4 regions of the Nonomuraea sp. NPDC049419 genome follow, and region 1 is predicted to be linked to each of the others. Evidence: riboswitches for the same ligand, from Rfam matches in the RefSeq annotation. Region 1 holds a riboswitch; each other region holds the start of a gene.
The links. A riboswitch is a leader RNA that binds a small molecule or an ion and turns the genes downstream of it on or off. The one in region 1 is predicted to bind thiamine pyrophosphate.
Positions count from the first base shown of each region.

Region 2: linked by a shared signal. The riboswitch ahead of thiD (bifunctional hydroxymethylpyrimidine kinase/phosphomethylpyrimidine kinase) and the one ahead of AB0K12_RS22075 (FAD-dependent oxidoreductase) in region 1 are both predicted to bind thiamine pyrophosphate.
Region 3: linked by a shared signal. The riboswitch ahead of AB0K12_RS25900 (cytosine permease) and the one ahead of AB0K12_RS22075 (FAD-dependent oxidoreductase) in region 1 are both predicted to bind thiamine pyrophosphate.
Region 4: linked by a shared signal. The riboswitch ahead of thiC (phosphomethylpyrimidine synthase ThiC) and the one ahead of AB0K12_RS22075 (FAD-dependent oxidoreductase) in region 1 are both predicted to bind thiamine pyrophosphate.

Region 1 covers NZ_JBFAQB010000007.1:31,407-35,213, reverse strand. Annotated here, with positions in the region: gene AB0K12_RS22095 (polyprenyl synthetase family protein) at 1-45, shown strand, start outside; gene thiE (thiamine phosphate synthase) at 106-753, opposite strand; gene AB0K12_RS22085 (Rv2175c family DNA-binding protein) at 731-1,105, opposite strand; gene AB0K12_RS22080 (FAD-dependent oxidoreductase) at 1,136-2,305, opposite strand; TPP riboswitch at 2,359-2,475, shown strand; gene AB0K12_RS22075 (FAD-dependent oxidoreductase) at 2,466-3,644, shown strand; gene thiS (sulfur carrier protein ThiS) at 3,641-3,807, shown strand, end outside.
Region 2 covers NZ_JBFAQB010000001.1:21,006-24,812, reverse strand. Annotated here, with positions in the region: gene AB0K12_RS00145 (M20/M25/M40 family metallo-hydrolase) at 1-1,009, opposite strand, end outside; gene AB0K12_RS00140 (ATP-dependent DNA ligase) at 1,123-2,067, opposite strand; TPP riboswitch at 2,125-2,220, shown strand; gene thiD (bifunctional hydroxymethylpyrimidine kinase/phosphomethylpyrimidine kinase) at 2,208-3,017, shown strand; gene AB0K12_RS00130 (TenA family protein) at 3,046-3,720, shown strand; gene AB0K12_RS00125 (carbon starvation CstA family protein) at 3,727-3,807, opposite strand, start outside.
Region 3 covers NZ_JBFAQB010000009.1:85,553-89,359, forward strand. Annotated here, with positions in the region: gene AB0K12_RS25885 (LCP family protein) at 1-498, shown strand, start outside; gene AB0K12_RS25890 (DNA-formamidopyrimidine glycosylase family protein) at 575-1,453, shown strand; gene AB0K12_RS25895 (rhodanese-like domain-containing protein) at 1,510-1,833, shown strand; TPP riboswitch at 1,887-2,002, shown strand; gene AB0K12_RS25900 (cytosine permease) at 1,992-3,329, shown strand; gene AB0K12_RS25905 (methylated-DNA--[protein]-cysteine S-methyltransferase) at 3,298-3,807, opposite strand, start outside.
Region 4 covers NZ_JBFAQB010000001.1:815,879-819,685, reverse strand. Annotated here, with positions in the region: gene thiC (phosphomethylpyrimidine synthase ThiC) at 1-1,272, opposite strand, end outside; TPP riboswitch at 1,265-1,377, opposite strand; gene AB0K12_RS03800 (hypothetical protein) at 1,468-1,818, shown strand; gene AB0K12_RS03795 (universal stress protein) at 1,828-2,667, shown strand; gene AB0K12_RS03790 (cellulose binding domain-containing protein) at 2,776-3,807, shown strand, end outside.

The DNA.
Region 1 (3,807 bases):
GCGCTGACCGAGCTGGCGATCGCGGCGACGTCCCGCAAGACCTGACCCCGCCAAGCCCGCAGGCGAGGAGGCGCCCGCGCGGGGAAGCGCGGGCGCCTCGCAGGTTCAGCGGGCCGGCCCCGCGGCCAGCCGCTTGGCGAACTCTGCGGCGGCCGCGCCCGGGTCGTCGGCGTCGGTGATCGCGCGGACGACCACCACGCGGCTCACGCCGTACGCCATCACCTCGTCGAGGTTGCCCAGGTCGATGCCGCCGATGCCGAACCACGGCCGCGAGGTGCCGAGCGCCGCCGCGTGCCGCAGCAGCGGCGGCCCCGGCGCCGGGCGGCCCGGCTTGGTCGGCGTCGGCCAGATCGGGCCGCAGCAGAAGTAGTCGACGCCCTCCTCCACGGCCGCGGCGGACGCCTCGGCTGCGGAGTGGGTGGACCGTCCGATGACGACGTCGTCGCCGAGTATCTCTCGCGCGACAGTCACGGGAAGGTCGTCCTGCCCCAGGTGGAGCACGTCGGGCCGGGCGGCGTGAGCGATGTCAGCCCGGTCGTTGACAGCGAGCAGTTTTCCGTGCCGGTCACAGGCGTCGCGGAAGACGTCGAGGAGCGCGAGTTCTTCGCGTGCCTCCAGGCCCTTCTCCCGCAGCTGGATGATGTCCACACCGCCGGCCAGCACCGCGTCGAGGAACTCCGCCAGATCGCCGCGGTCGCGGCGGCCGTCTGTGCAGAGATAGAGGCGGGCCTCAGAAAGCGAGGGCTTGGGCACGCCGCTTGACCTCTGTGTGACGGCCCGCCCTGATCGCCTCGATGGGCGAGCCTGGCAGTGACTCGTCGGGGGTGAAGAGCCAGCGCAGCGCCTCGACGTCGTCGTAGCCGGCGTCCTGGAGCACGGTGAGCGTGCCTGGCAGGCCCTTCATCACGTCCTTTCCGTCGAGGAACACCGCGGGCACCTGTGGCCCGCCGCTGCCGCGGCGCACGCCGAGCAGCTTGTGGTCCTTCAGGAGTTGCTTGGCCCGCCCGATCGGGAGATCGAGGCGTGAGGCCACTTCGGGGAGGGTGAGCCACTCGTCGACGAGCTGGTCGGTCTCCCGGTCGATCTGTGCAACAGAAAGCGTCACGAAACCACAACTACCACATGCCGTCCTTGCTCAAACAACACAATCTCGTAGGGGCACTTGTGGATCTACCAGGCGTTCCGTGTCCAGCCGGTGACCCGCCTCGATGATGCGCCGGCCCTGCACGAGATCGCGCGGCCGGTCCACGGCCAGCACCGCGGCAAGCGTATCGTCCGCCGTGAGCCAGACGGCCGACCACTTGCCCTCGGGCTCGCCCCGGTGCACGATCCGCTCGCCCGACGCGTGGTGGCCGGCGTATTGGAGCATGTGGCCGAACTGCTCCGACCAGAAGTACGGCACCGGGTCGTAGACCGCCTCCTCCCCCATCAGCGTCGCGGCGGCGACCTCGGGGGCGTTGATCGCGGTGTCCCAGTGCTCGACCCTGAGGCGGGCGCCCCAGCGGCGCGACCACCAGGCGGCGCAGTCGCCCACGGCGACCACGCCGGGCAGCGAGGTGCGCAGGTGCTCGTCGGTGACGACGCCGTTGTGCAGGTCGATGTCGGCGTCGGCCAGCCACTCGACGGCCGGGCGCACGCCGATGCCGGTGACGACGACGTGGGACTCGACGAACTCGCCGCCCACCAGGCGGACGCCGCCCTCGTCGACCGACTCGACCATGGTGCCGAGGCGCAGGTCGATGCCGTCGTACCAGGGGATCGTGCGGGCGCCGAGCCCGGTGCCCATCGCGCCGGCGAGCGGGGCCCGCGCGGCCTCGATGACCGTCACCGCGCAGCCCGCGCGGCGGGCGGCGGTGGCCACCTCGGCGCCGATCCAGCCCGCGCCGATGACCGTGACGCGCGCGCCCGGGACGAGCATGACGCGCAGCTCGTGGGCGTCGTCGAGGGTGCGCAGGACGTGCTGAGGGCCGTCGCCCGGCAGCCTGATCGGGTCGGCGCCGGTCGCGATGACCAGGCCGTCGTAGTCGAGCTCGCCCTCGGTGGTCTCCACGACGCCCGCGCGCAGCGACTTGGCCGCGACCCCTGGACGGAAGTCGACCTGGAGCCGCTCGAGGTCGGTGTCGATGAAGCTGGTGTCGGCGTCGCCCTTGAGCACCGCCTTCGACAGCGGCGGGCGGTCGTAGGGGCGATGGCGCTCCTGGCCCAGCAGCGTCAGGCGACCGGCATAGCCGCGCCCGCGCAGGGCCTCCACCGTGCGCACTCCCGACAGTCCCGCTCCCACCACCACGACATGGTCCACGGTCATGACCATAACGGGGGCGGTGCGTGGACCCGGCACCGAGGCCGTAGGCTGTGGACGGAAAGACGCGCGGGAGTCCGGCCGTGACCGGGCTGAGAGGAAGGCTGCAGCGGGCCTTCGACCGCAAGACACCTGATCCGGATCATGCCGGCGAAGGGAGCGGATCATGGATGTGATCGTGGGCGGCGGGGTCGTCGGGCTGTCCGTGGCCTGGCGGCTGGCGCGCGAGGGGCGGCCGGTCACCGTGGTCGACCCGGCACCCGCCTCCGGGGCCTCCCACGCGGCCGCCGGGATGCTGGCGCCGGTCAGCGAGGTCACCTACACCGAGGCGCCGCTGCTGCGGCTGGGCGTCGCGGCCCTGCGCCGCTGGCCCGCCTTCGCCACCGCCCTGGCCGATGACGCCGCTCTTCCACCCGCTGGGCCCGGAGGGGTGAGCGGGCTGGACCTGCGGGCCGAGGGGACGCTGGATGTGGCGTTCGGGGCCGATGACATGGCGGCGCTGGACGAGCTGGCCGCGTTCATGGAGAAGCTGGATCTGCCGGTCGAGCGGCTGACCGGGCGCGAGTGCCGGCGGCTTGAGCCGATGCTGGCCCCGTCGGTGCGCGGCGGGCTGCTGGCGCCGGGCGACGCGTGGGTGAACCCGCGCCGGGTGACGGCGGCGTTGCTGGCCGCCCTTGAGCGGCGCGGCGTCCGCATCGTGCGGGCCCGCGTGAGCGAGCTGGTCCGCACGGACGGCGCCGTCACCGGTGTCCGCCTCGCCGAGCCGCCCGCCGTGCCCGATGAAGGCCGCGCTTCCGCGCCCCTCGCCGCCACGGACGGACGAGCCGGAGGCGAGGTGCTGGCGGCCGAGCGGGTGGTGCTGGCGGCGGGGGCGTGGAGCGGTGAGCTGGCGGAGGTGCCGGTGCGGCCGGTCAAGGGCCAGATCATGCGCCTGCGCTCGCCGCAGCCGCTGCTCACCCGCTGCGTACGCGGCACCGTCCACGGCTCGCCGGTCTACCTCGTCCCCCGGGGCGACGGCGAGCTGGTGGTCGGCGCCACCCAGGAGGAGCTGGGCTACGACACGAGGGTGACCGCGGGCGGCCTGTACGAGCTGCTGCGCGACGCCAGGGAGCTGGTGCCCGGCGTCACCGAGCTGGAGGTCGCCGACGTGGTGGCGGGGCTGCGTCCCGGCACGCCCGACAACCTGCCGGTGATCGGTCCCGGCCGTACGCCGGGGCTGACGTACGCGACGGGACACCACCGGGGCGGGGTGCTGATGGCCCCGCTGACGGCGGCCATCCTGCTGGGTGAGGAGAGCGAGCTGGCGGCCCTGTGTTCGCCGGGGAGATTTCGGGAAATTTCATGATTATTACCATCAACGGGTCTGCGCACGAGCTGGCCGACGGCACCACCGTGGCGCAGGCCGTACGTACGCTGACGACGGCCACCACCGGAGTGGCCGTGGCCGTGAACGACGAGGTGGTCACCCGCGGCGCCTGGGAGACGACGGCGCTCAGCGACCGTGACCG
Region 2 (3,807 bases), on a different contig from region 1:
CGAAGCGGGCCGTCGAGTCCGCAATGGCGTCGGCGTTCACGTCGAACACCTTCGCGTTGACGTTCGCGAGGGTGTCGCACCCCTGGTGATAGCACGGGTCGTACGGCGCGCCCGCCGTGCCGCCGAACTTCGCCGCCTCCTCCGGCGTCTTGACGCCCTCCGCGCCGGTGAAGATGCCGCCGGCCGGGATGCCGACCGCGATGAACGGCCCGTAGTCGGAGCGTCCGTCGAAGTCGGTGCCGACGGTGGGCAGCGTGCGGCTCTTGAAGAAGTCGGCGAGCTGCCGCTCGATCAACGCCGATCCGGCCGGGCCCGCGGGCGAGCCGACGCCGTCGGAGTCGTCGCCGTCGTACAGCTTGTACGCGTGGTTCGGCGAGGCCACCATGTCGAAGTTCAGGTACACCCTGATCCGGTCCCGCTGCGCCTCCGGCAGCGACTCGACGTACTGGTCGGACCCGAGCAGCCCGATCTCCTCAGCGGCCCAGAACGCGAAGCGCACCTTGTGCTTGACCGGGTAGAGCGCCATCTCCTCTGCCACCTCGAGGACGGCGGCGGTGCCTGAGCCGTTGTCGTTGATGCCGGGGCCCTCCGGCACGCTGTCGAGGTGCGCGCCGACCATGACGACGTTGCGCGGGTCGCCGAAGCGGGACTCGGCGATCACGTTGTCGTTCTTGCCGAGCACGAGCGTGGCGTCCACCTTGACCCTGGCCGTGGTGCCGGGGTTCGCGGCCAGCTCGGCGCCGACCGCGAAGTCGGTGTAGAGCATGGGGATGCCGGCCCGCCACTCACCGAGGTCGAGCGGGGTCGAGTCGGTACGTCCCGGCTGGCCCTCGTTGAAGACGATGACCGCGGACGCGCCCGCGAAGCCCGCGTTGCGTACCTTCTGGGCGAACGGGCAGGTGCCGCGCTGGATGAGCGCGATGTTTCCGGCCACGAACCCGGCGAAGTCCGCCTCCTCGCAACCGCTGGTCGAGGTGGGCGCGGGGGTCGGCGGCAGGGTCAGGTCCACGCCCTGCACCTGCGCGGTGACGTCACCGGGCGGCGAGGGCTGGAAGGTGTGGAAGTCCTCCCCCGGACTTATCCGCCGCCAGCCGTGGGCAGGCAGCCCGGCGCCGCAGGCGGCTATTCGGCGCGGCGGGCGCGGGCGCGGCGCTTGCCCTCGTGCATCGCCTGCACGCGCGCCACCGGGATCGTGTGCCCCTCCTCGACGAGGTCGGCGGGCAGCGCCTGCGGCTCCGGCATGTGCTCGGCCCACGGATCGGACTCACCCAGCCGCTCGACAGCGGTGCGGATGGTGAACTCGCCAGGCCGGACGCCGTCGAGCTCGTCCCACGCCACGGGGAACGAGACGGGCACGCCGGGCCGGATCCGCGGGCTGTAGGCGGCCGCCACCGTCGCGCCACCCGCCCGCGTGGAGTCGAGGAACACCTTGCCCTCGCGGTCCTCCCTGATGAACGCGGTGGTGGCCAGCGCCGGGTCCAGCCGCTCGGCGCGGGCGGCCAGCGCCCGGGTGGCGGCGGCCAGGTCGTCCATCGCGGTGCCGGGCACGACGGGCACGAAGACGTGCACCCCCTTGGCCCCGCTGGTCTTGACGGCCCCGGCCAGCCCGCAGTCGGCCAGCGCCTGCCTGACGAGGTGCGCGCCCCGGACGGCCGGCGCGAAGGAGTCGTGCTCGGGCGGGTCGAGGTCGAGCACCATGTGCGTGGGGTGCTCACCGGCGTAGAGCGCCGGGTGGTATTCGACGGCCCGCTGGTTGGCGAACCAGAGCAGCGTCCTGCGGTCGTCGCACAGCGCGTACGTGACCTGCCGCCGCGAGGAGTCAGCCCACACGGTCACCGACCGCACCCAGTCGGGAGCGTATCTGGGCAGGTTCTTCTGCATGAACGGCTCCTGCCCGGGGCGGACCCGGATGACCGAGAGCGGCCGGTCGCGCAGCACGGGCACCATCCGGCCCGCGACCGCGTCGAGGTAGTCGACCAGGTCCCGCTTCGTGGCGTCGGCGCCGTCGAAGAGGGGCTGGTCGAGATTGGTCAGGGAGACCCCGTCGCGCGTCTCGTCAGCGGCCACCCGCCCTACGATGCCCACACTCGAACGTGTGGTCAACAACCCGGCCTGTTAGAGTGAGCCGTTGACGCGGGGTGCCCGGAAAGCCGGGCTGAGATCACACCCGTCGAACCTGATCTAGTTCGCACTAGCGAAGGGACGTCATGTCAGCGAACGCCGTTCCCAAAGTCCTGACCATCGCGGGCACCGATCCGAGTGGCGGGGCCGGCATCCAGGGCGACCTCAAGACCTTCTCCGCGCTCGGCGCGTACGGCATGACGGTCGTCACCGCGCTGGTGGCGCAGACCACGACGGGCGTGACCGGCATCCACGAGGTGCCCGCCGCGTTCGTGGCCCAGCAGCTCGACACCCTGCTCACCGACGTGCCCGCCGACGCCGTGAAGATCGGCATGCTGGGCGACGCCGACCTGATCAAGGCGGTGGCGGCGGCGCTCGACACGTACCGGCCGCCTTACGTCGTGCTCGACCCCGTCATGGTCGCCAAGAGCGGCGACCGGCTGCTGCCCGCCGACGCGGTGAGCGAGCTGCGCCGCACGCTGCTGCCGCGCGCCGACCTCATCACCCCCAACCTGCCCGAGGCGGCCGACCTGCTCGGCGAGCCGCAGGCGAGCGGGCTGCCCGAGATGCACGCGCAGGCGGCCAGGCTGCGCGCGCTCGGCGCCCGGCAGGTGCTGCTCAAGGGCGGCCACCTCGACGGCGACACCTGCGTCGACGTGCTGGCCACGCCCGAGGGCACGATCGAGCTGGCCGCGCCGCGGGTGCCGACGCACAACACCCATGGCACGGGCTGCACGCTGTCCTCGGCGATCGCGGCGCTGCGGCCCCGCCACGACAACTGGCCCGGTGCGGTGCGCGCCGCGAAGGACTACCTGACGCAGGCGCTGCGCGCCGCCGACTCGCTGGGGGTCGGCCACGGCCACGGCCCCGTCCACCACTTCCACAACGCCTGGTAACCGGCCCCCCTCTCGCGAAAGAGACGCGATGTTCTGCGATGACATCTGGCAGCGCACGTCCGAGCTGATGCGCGCCATCCACGAGCACCCCTTCGTGACGGCACTCGGCGACGGCTCGCTCGACCGTGAGACGTTCGCCTTCTACATGGTGCAGGACGCCCGCTACCTGGAGGCGTTCTCGAAGGCGCTGGCGGCGGCCTCCGTCCGCGCCGACGACTCCGACGAGGCGGCGTTCTGGGCCATGAGCGCGCACACCGCGCTGGTCGCCGAGCGCGAGCTGCACTCCGGCTACATCGAGGAGCTGGGCGCGGCCGTCAAGGGCATCGTGACCTCGCCGACGTGCCTGGCGTACTCGTCGTTCCTGCAGGCCACGGCCCTGTCGGCGCCCTACCCGGTGATCGCGGCGGCGGTGCTGCCGTGCTTCTGGATCTACCAGGACGTCGGCACCGCACTGCTCGCCAAGGCCGGCGACGACCCGGCGCATCCGTACGCGAAGTGGATCTCCACCTACTCCGATCCCGAGTTCGCCGCGTCCGTCGAGCGGGCCAAGGCCATCACCGACCGGCTCGCCGTCGCCTCCCTCCCTGACACCCGCGAGGCGATGGCGCAGGCGTACGGGCGGGCGGCGGCGTACGAGTGGATGTTCTGGGACAGCGCGTGGCGGCGCGAGGGCTGGCCGACGGCGAGCTGGCTGGCCCCCTGACGCCGCTCAGGGCGACTTCGTCATCAGCTCCTTCTCCTCGCGGGTGGCGATGAGCCCCGACGGCGCCACGATCGTGGACTCCTGGAA
Region 3 (3,807 bases), on a different contig from region 1:
GGGTTCGTGGACATCGTGGACGCCGTCGGCGGGGTCGAGATCAACGTACGGGCCGCCGTCAACGACCCCAAGGCCGGGCTCAAGCTGAAGAAGGGCACCCAGGTGCTGACCGGCTCACAGGCGCTCGGCTACGTACGCACCCGCAAGGGCGGCGCGCTGCCCGACTTCGAGCGGACCAAGCGGCAGCGGCAGTTCCTCAGCGCGGTCGTGAAGAAGGCCGCGAGCCCCGGGGTGCTGCTCAACCCGTTCACCGCGATCCCGCTGGCCGCGAGCGCGACCGACGCGGTCGAGGTCGACTCGGGCACCGGGGCGTTCAACATGCTGTCGCTGGGGCTCGCCATGGGCGACAGCCCGGTGACGACGGTGGTGCCGTTCGGCGGCACGGAGCGCGTGGCCAGCGGTGACGCGGTCAAGTGGGACAGGACGAAGGCGCTCGCGCTGTTCAACGCGCTGAAGGAGGACAAGCCGGTGCCCAAGGAGGTCGTGGACGCCGGCTGACGGGCCTCACGTCACGGTGGTGACCACGACGGCGGCCGTTCTGGGGACAGTTCCGTGCGGGCCGTACTCTGGGGGCATGCCCGAACTTCCCGAAGTCGAGTCGCTCACCGGCTTCCTGCGCGAGCGGGCCGTGGGCCGCGCGATCGCGGGGATCGACGTGGTGGCCATCCAGGCGCTCAAGACGTTCGACCCGCCCGTCACCTCCCTCGGCGGGCTGACCGTCACCGGCGTGAGCAGGCACGGCAAGTTCCTCGACCTCGACTGCGACGGGCTGCACCTGGTCATCCACCTGGCCCGCGCCGGGTGGCTGCGCTGGCGCGACGACCTGTCGGGGGCCAAGCCGGTGCGGCCGGGGAAGGGGCCGCTGGCCGTACGCGTGCGGCTGGCGCCCGACGACGAGGGTCTGGCGCCCGGGTTCGAGCTGACGGAGGCGGGGACGCAGAAGCGCCTCGCCGTCTATGTCACGAAAAATCCGGACGAGGTGCCCGGCATCGCCGCCCTCGGCCCCGACCCGCTCGCCGAGTCGTTCACCGTCGAGGCGCTCAAGCGCATCGTCGGCGGCAAGCGCACCCAGATCAAGGGCCTGCTGCGCGACCAGAAGGTGATCGCCGGCATCGGCAACGCCTACTCCGACGAGGTGCTGCACGCGGCCAAGATGTCGCCCTTCAAGATCGCCGCGACGCTGACCGACGCGCAGGTCGCCGACCTGCACGAGGCCATCGTGACCACGCTGCGCGACGCCGTCGAGCGGGCGCACGGGCTCGCGGCGAAGGACCTCAAGGCGGAGAAGAAGTCGGGGCTGCGGGTGCACAACCGTGCGGGGCAGCCGTGCGACGTGTGCGGCGACACGATCAGGGAGGTCTCGTTCGCCGACTCCTCGCTGCAGTACTGCCCGACCTGCCAGACCGGCGGCAAGCCGCTGGCCGACCGGCGCCTGTCCCGCCTGCTCAAGTAGGGCGTGCTCTCTTGGGCGTGTCCGGTGCACGGCCCCGGGCACGCCATGATGGAGTCATGACCGTTCCTGAGATCGAGGCCAGTGCCGTGCCCGCAGACGCTTACCTGCTCGACGTCCGCGAGCAGGACGAATGGCTGGCGGGCCACGCGCCGCAGGCCGTCCACATCCCCATGACGCAGATCCAGGGCCGGGTGGAGGAGGTCCCCGGCGACCGCACGGTCTACGTCGTGTGCCGGGTGGGCGGGCGGTCGCTGCAGGTCGCCGCGTGGCTCAACCAGCTCGGACGCGAGGCGGTCAACGTCGGCGGCGGCATGCAGTCGTGGGAGGCCGCGCGGAAGCCGATGGTCAGCGAGACGGGCCAGGAGCCTTTTGTGGCGTAAGTCGCCCACTATGGCGATTTGACCCTCTCTAAGGCAAAATAAGGGCGCAAACTACAGATCGTCGCGGGAGCTCGGGGTCGCCGGGCTGAGAGGGCAGCTATGCATCCGCTGCCGACCGCCTGAACCTGTCCGGGTAATGCCGGCGTAGGGAGTGTGCGATGTCGCACGGCGTCGAAGAAGTTCCGCTGACCCTCGAAGGCGAGGCGCCCAAGACCCTGGGCGTGCTCGATCAGGGCGCGCTCTGGGCCAACCTCGGGGTCAGCCTCCTCGGCTTCTCCGGAGCGCTGCTGCTGCTCGACCCGCTGGGCAATGCGCCGCTCACCCTCGCGGCGGCGCTGGTCGCCACCGTGGTGGGCAGCCTGATCGGCACCGCCATGGTGGGCCTGTCGGCCATCCCGGGCACGCGCACCGGCAAGCCGGCCATGGTGCTGCTGCGCGGGCTGTTCGGAGCCAGGATCTCCTACGTCCCGACCGTGCTGAACATCATCCAGATGATCGGCTGGGGCGCCTTCGAGCTGTGGGTGATCGCCAAGGGGGCCGGCGCCATCTTCCCGTCGGTGCCGTACCAGGTGTGGGTGCTCGTCGCGGGCGTGCTGACGACGGCGCTGACCGTCTGGCCGCTCGGCTCGATCCGGCTGCTGCGCCGCTACGTCACCGTCGGCGTCATCGTGGCGATGGTCTGGTTCACGGTGTTCTTCCTGCGCGACGCCCCCTCACCCGAGGGCGGGAGCTGGACGGCCTTCCCCGCCGCCGTCGACTACGTGATCGCGCTGTCGGTGTCGTGGGTGCCGATGGCGGCCGACTTCGCCCGCCACTCGCGGTCGGGCCGCGCCGCGTTCACCGGCGTGGTCGGCGGCTACACGCTGGCCCAGGTGGCCTGCCTGGGGCTCGGCGTCTACGCGGTGGCCCTGGCGGGCGCGGACGGCGTGCTGGCCGACCAGACCTCGGTGTTCGGCCCGTTCGTCGCGGTGCCGCTGGGCGCGCTGTTCTTCGGCATCCTGGTGCTGCGCGAGACCGACCAGTCCTTCGCCAACGTCTACTCGACCACGATGTCGCTGCAGAACCTCATGCCGCGGGTGGACCGGCGGATCCTCTCGACCGCCATCGGCGTGGTGACGGTCGTGATCGCCCTGTTCGCGGACGTCAACTCCTACGGCGTGTTCCTCGGCGTGATCGGCGCCGTGTTCGTGCCGATGTTCGCGGTGCTCGCGGTCGACTACTTCGTGCTGCGCCGCGGCGAGGGCTGGAACACCGCCGAGGACGCCCCGTCGCGCTGGTCGATGCTGGTGCCCTGGGCGCTGGGCTTCGCCGCGTACTGGCTGACCACCTCGACGCCGACCTTCCCGCAGTGGGACGCGCTCTGGACGGGCGTGCGCGAGGCGCTCGGCTTCGTGCGTCAGCCGTGGATGAACGGCGCGCTCGGCGGCGCCTTGGTGGCGGCGCTGGTCACGCTGCTCATCGGGCTCATCCAGCGGTCGCGCGCTGCTCGACGTTGAGCAGGTGCTGCTTGGCGGCGGCGCCGCCGGCGTAGTCGCCGAGCCCGCCGTCCTCGCGCAGCACCCGGTGGCAGGGCACGATCACGCAGACGGGGTTGGAGGCCAGCGCGTTGCCGATCGCGCGCAGCGCGCGCGGCCTGCCGATGCTCTGGCCGATCTCCTCCAGCGTCGTGGTGGTGCCGTAGGGGACCGCCATGGTCTTCTGCAGCACCGTACGGGCGAACGGCGTCGCCAGCGTCAGGTCGACCGGCGTGGCGAACGTCCGCAGCCGCCCCGAGAAGTAGGCGTCGAGCTCTCTGCGCACCGGGTCGAGCCGCCGCGCGTCGGGCCCGATGAACCGCCCCACGTGCCGCGTGATCAGCTCGAACACGTCGTTTTCCGCCTCGAAGCTGCACGCCGCGATGCCTTTGCCGGTCACCGCCAGCACCATCCTGCCCACGGCGCCGTCGTAGGTGCCGAACGCGATGTCGGGTGGTGT
Region 4 (3,807 bases), on a different contig from region 1:
CCCCTTGGCCAGGTCGGCGGCGTGTGCGGCGATCTTGTACGTGATCACGCCGGTTTTCACGTCGTCCTTGTCCGGCAGGCCGAGGTGCTCCTTCGGCGTGACGTAGCAGAGCATGGCGGTGCCGAACCAGCCGATCATGGCGGCCCCGATGCCCGAGGTGATGTGGTCGTAGCCGGGCGCGACGTCGGTGACGAGCGGGCCGAGGGTGTAGAAGGGGGCGTCGTCGCACAGCTCGCGCTGCAGGTCGACGTTCTCCTTGATCTTGTGCATGGGCACGTGTCCAGGGCCCTCGATCATGACCTGCACGTCGTGCTCGCGCGCGATCACGGTCAGCTCGCCCAGCGTGCGCAGCTCGGCGAACTGGGCCTCGTCGTTGGCGTCGGCGATGGAGCCGGGCCGCAGGCCGTCGCCGAGCGAGAACGACACGTCGTAGCGGGCCAGGATCTCGCACATCTCGGCGAAATTCTCGTACAGGAAGCTCTCGCGGTGGTGCGCGAGGCACCAGGCGGCCATGATCGAGCCCCCGCGCGAGACGATGCCGGTCTTGCGGCGCACGGTGAGCGGCACGTGCGCGAGCCGCACGCCCGCGTGCACGGTCACGTAGTCCACGCCCTGCTCGCACTGCTCGATCAGGGTGTCGCGGAAGACCTCCCACGACAGCTCCTCAGGCCGGCCCTTGACCTTCTCCAGCGCCTGGTAGATCGGCACGGTGCCGACCGGGACCGGGGAGTTGCGCAGGATCCACTCGCGGGTCTCGTGGATGTCGTCGCCGGTGGACAGGTCCATGATCGTGTCGGCGCCCCAGCGAGTGGCCCAGGTCATCTTCTCCACCTCCTCCTCGATGGAGGAGGTGACCGCGGAGTTGCCGATGTTGGCGTTGATCTTCACGAGGAAGTCGCGGCCGATGATCATGGGCTCGGTCTCGGGGTGGTTGACGTTCGCCGGGATGATGGCCCGGCCGGCCGCGACCTCGTCCCGTACGAACTCCGGCGTGACGCCCTCGCGGACCGCGACGAACTCCATCTCCTTGGTCACCAGCCCGCGCCGCGCGCAGCCGACCTGGGTGACCGGGTGCCCGGCGGCCCGCCGCTCCTCGATCCACTCGGCCCGGCGGCGCGGCAGGCCCCGCCGCAGGTCGGGCTCGTAGGAGGGGTCGGTGTACGGGCCCGAGGTGTCGTACAGCGTCACCGCCGTGCCGTTCGACAGGTTCACCCGCCGCATCGGCACCCGCAGCTCGCCGCTGTAGATCTTGGAAAAGCGCGCGTCGGTCATCGCGCAAACTCCCTTCGCCGGCATTACCCGGAGCAGGTTCTGGCGGTCGGCGGCTGGCAGCCGTCCTCTCAGCCCGGTCTCCACCGGGCTCCCGCGTTGGACGGCGGTGATCGTACCCACGCGAGGCGCGATCCCAAACCAGGGCGAAAAGGTTTGGCGGGTCTTCTCAGCGGTACGGACCCCATCAGGGGAAACATGATGAGAATCGCCGCTGTCGCAGGACTACTCGTCGTGATGGCCGCATCCGGCGCCACCGCCGCCGCCGGGGACGGCATGCAACAGCACGAGGTCAGCCAGGAGCAGTTCGACACCCTGCTGGCCCAGTGCCGCTACTCCGATACCGGTAAGGCCAAGTGCCGCGCGAACGTCAGAGAGCTCTATCGCGTCGGCCGTACCGATCCGTCGCTCGACTGCCGTACCTACTCCGGCGTGACCGTGTGCGGCACGCTCAAGCTCAGCAAGGCGGAGCGCGCGTGCGTCCGCGACTCCGAGGCCAAGGGACTGTCGTTCCGCCGCGCCGAGGTGGAGTGCTATACCGCGTCCTGAGGAGCCGAATTGATCATCGCAGGTGTGGACGGCTCCCGCGCCGGCCTGGAGGCGGCCGGCTGGGCCGCCACCGAGGCCGTGCTGCGCCAGGTGCCGCTGACCGTCGCGCACGTCGTGCCCAAGTGGGTGTGCGGGGAGGACCAGCCCGTCCGTTACGCCGAGGTGGCGCGCTGGATGCGCGAGGAAGCGCGCACCGTGCTCACCTCAGCGAAGGACCGCGCGCTGCGCGAGCGGCCCCAGGTGCGCGTGGAGACCGTCCTGCTCCCCGGCGATCCCCGCGCGGCCCTGGTCAAGGCCGCCGCCGAGGCCGAGCTGCTGGTCGTCGGCAGCAGCGGCATCGGCGGCGTGCGCGGGCTGCTGGTCGGCTCGGTCGCGTACGGGGTCGTCGCGCACGCCGAGACGAACGTCGTCCTCGTCCGCGACCGCCCCGCCACGCCCGGCGAGGTGGTGGCGGGCACCGACCTGTCCGAATGCGCCGAGCGGGCCCTGGAGTTCGCCTTCGCCGAGGCCGAGCTGCGCGGGGCGCGGCTGCGGGTGGTCCAGGCGTGGGCCTGGCCCCAGCCGGGCGGCTTCGGCCCGGCCGACCCCGAGAGCGAGCAGGGCCATCTGCGGGCGCTGCACGAGGCGCTGTCGCCGTACCGCGCCCGGCATCCCCGCGTCGAGGCGGTCGCCGAGATCGTGCACGGGCATCCCGTGGACGTGCTGAAGGAGGCGGCGGCCGGGGCCGAGCTGCTGGTGGTGGGCTCGCGCGGGCACGGGCAGCTCGCCGGCATGCTCATCGGATCCATCAGCCAGGCCATGCTGCACCATGCGCCCTGCCCGCTGGCGGTGGTGCGCGCCGCCGCCTGAAAGTTACATGCGTCCCCGCAGCTGGCGCCCGCTGTCCTCATCGCCTCCTTCCCCGTTCCGCCTGCCGCTCCTTACGATCTGCGCAGGCTGACGACGGGAGATCGGACGATGCGCGCAATCGGCGCCGTGCTGGCGGGAATGGTGACCGTGATCGCGGCCGTGCTGTTCGCGACCACGCCGGCCGAGGCGGCGGCCGTACGCATCATGCCGCTCGGCGACTCGATCACCGGCTCCCCCGGCTGCTGGCGGGCCCTGCTGTGGAACCGGCTGCAGAGCGCCGGCCACACGAACATCGACTTCGTCGGCACGCTGCCGCCGCAGGGCTGCGGGGTGGCGCACGACGGCGACAACGAGGGCCACGGCGGCTATCTCGCCACCAACATCGCGAACCAGAACATGCTGCCCGGCTGGCTCTCGGCCACCCGGCCCGACGTCGTGCTCATGCACCTGGGCACCAACGACGTGTGGAGCAACGTCGCGCCCGCGACGATCCTCGGCGCGTTCACCACGCTGGTGAACCAGATGCGGGCCAGCAACCCGAACATGCGGATCCTGGTCGCTGAGATCATCCCGATGAACCCGGCCACCTGCCCCGACTGCGGCCGGCGCACCGTGGCCTTCAACGACGCCATCCCCGCCTGGGCCGCCGCGACCTCCACCGACCAGTCGCCGATCACCGTGGTCGACCAGTGGACGGGCTTCAGCACCGCCACCGACACCTACGACGGGGTGCACCCGAACGCGGCCGGTGACCAGAAGATGTCCGACAAGTGGTACCCGGCCCTGGTCGAGGCGCTCGCGGGCACCCCGACCCCCACCGTCACGCCCACCGTCACGCCCACCGTGCCGGCCGGTGACTGCGCGGCCGCGTACAGGACGACCGGGCAGTGGCAGGGCGGCTTCCAGGGCGAGGTGACCGTCACCAACACCGGCACCGCGCCGATGCGCGGCTGGACCGTGAGCTGGACGTACGCCGACGGTCAGCGCGTCACCCAGCTCTGGGGCGGCACGCTGAGCGCGAACGGCTCGTCGGTGACCGTGCGGAACGCGCCGTGGAACGGCTCGCTGGCGCCGGGGGCGTCCACCACGTTCGGCTTCCTCGGCTCGTCCACCGGGGCCGGCACCGCCCCGACGCCCACC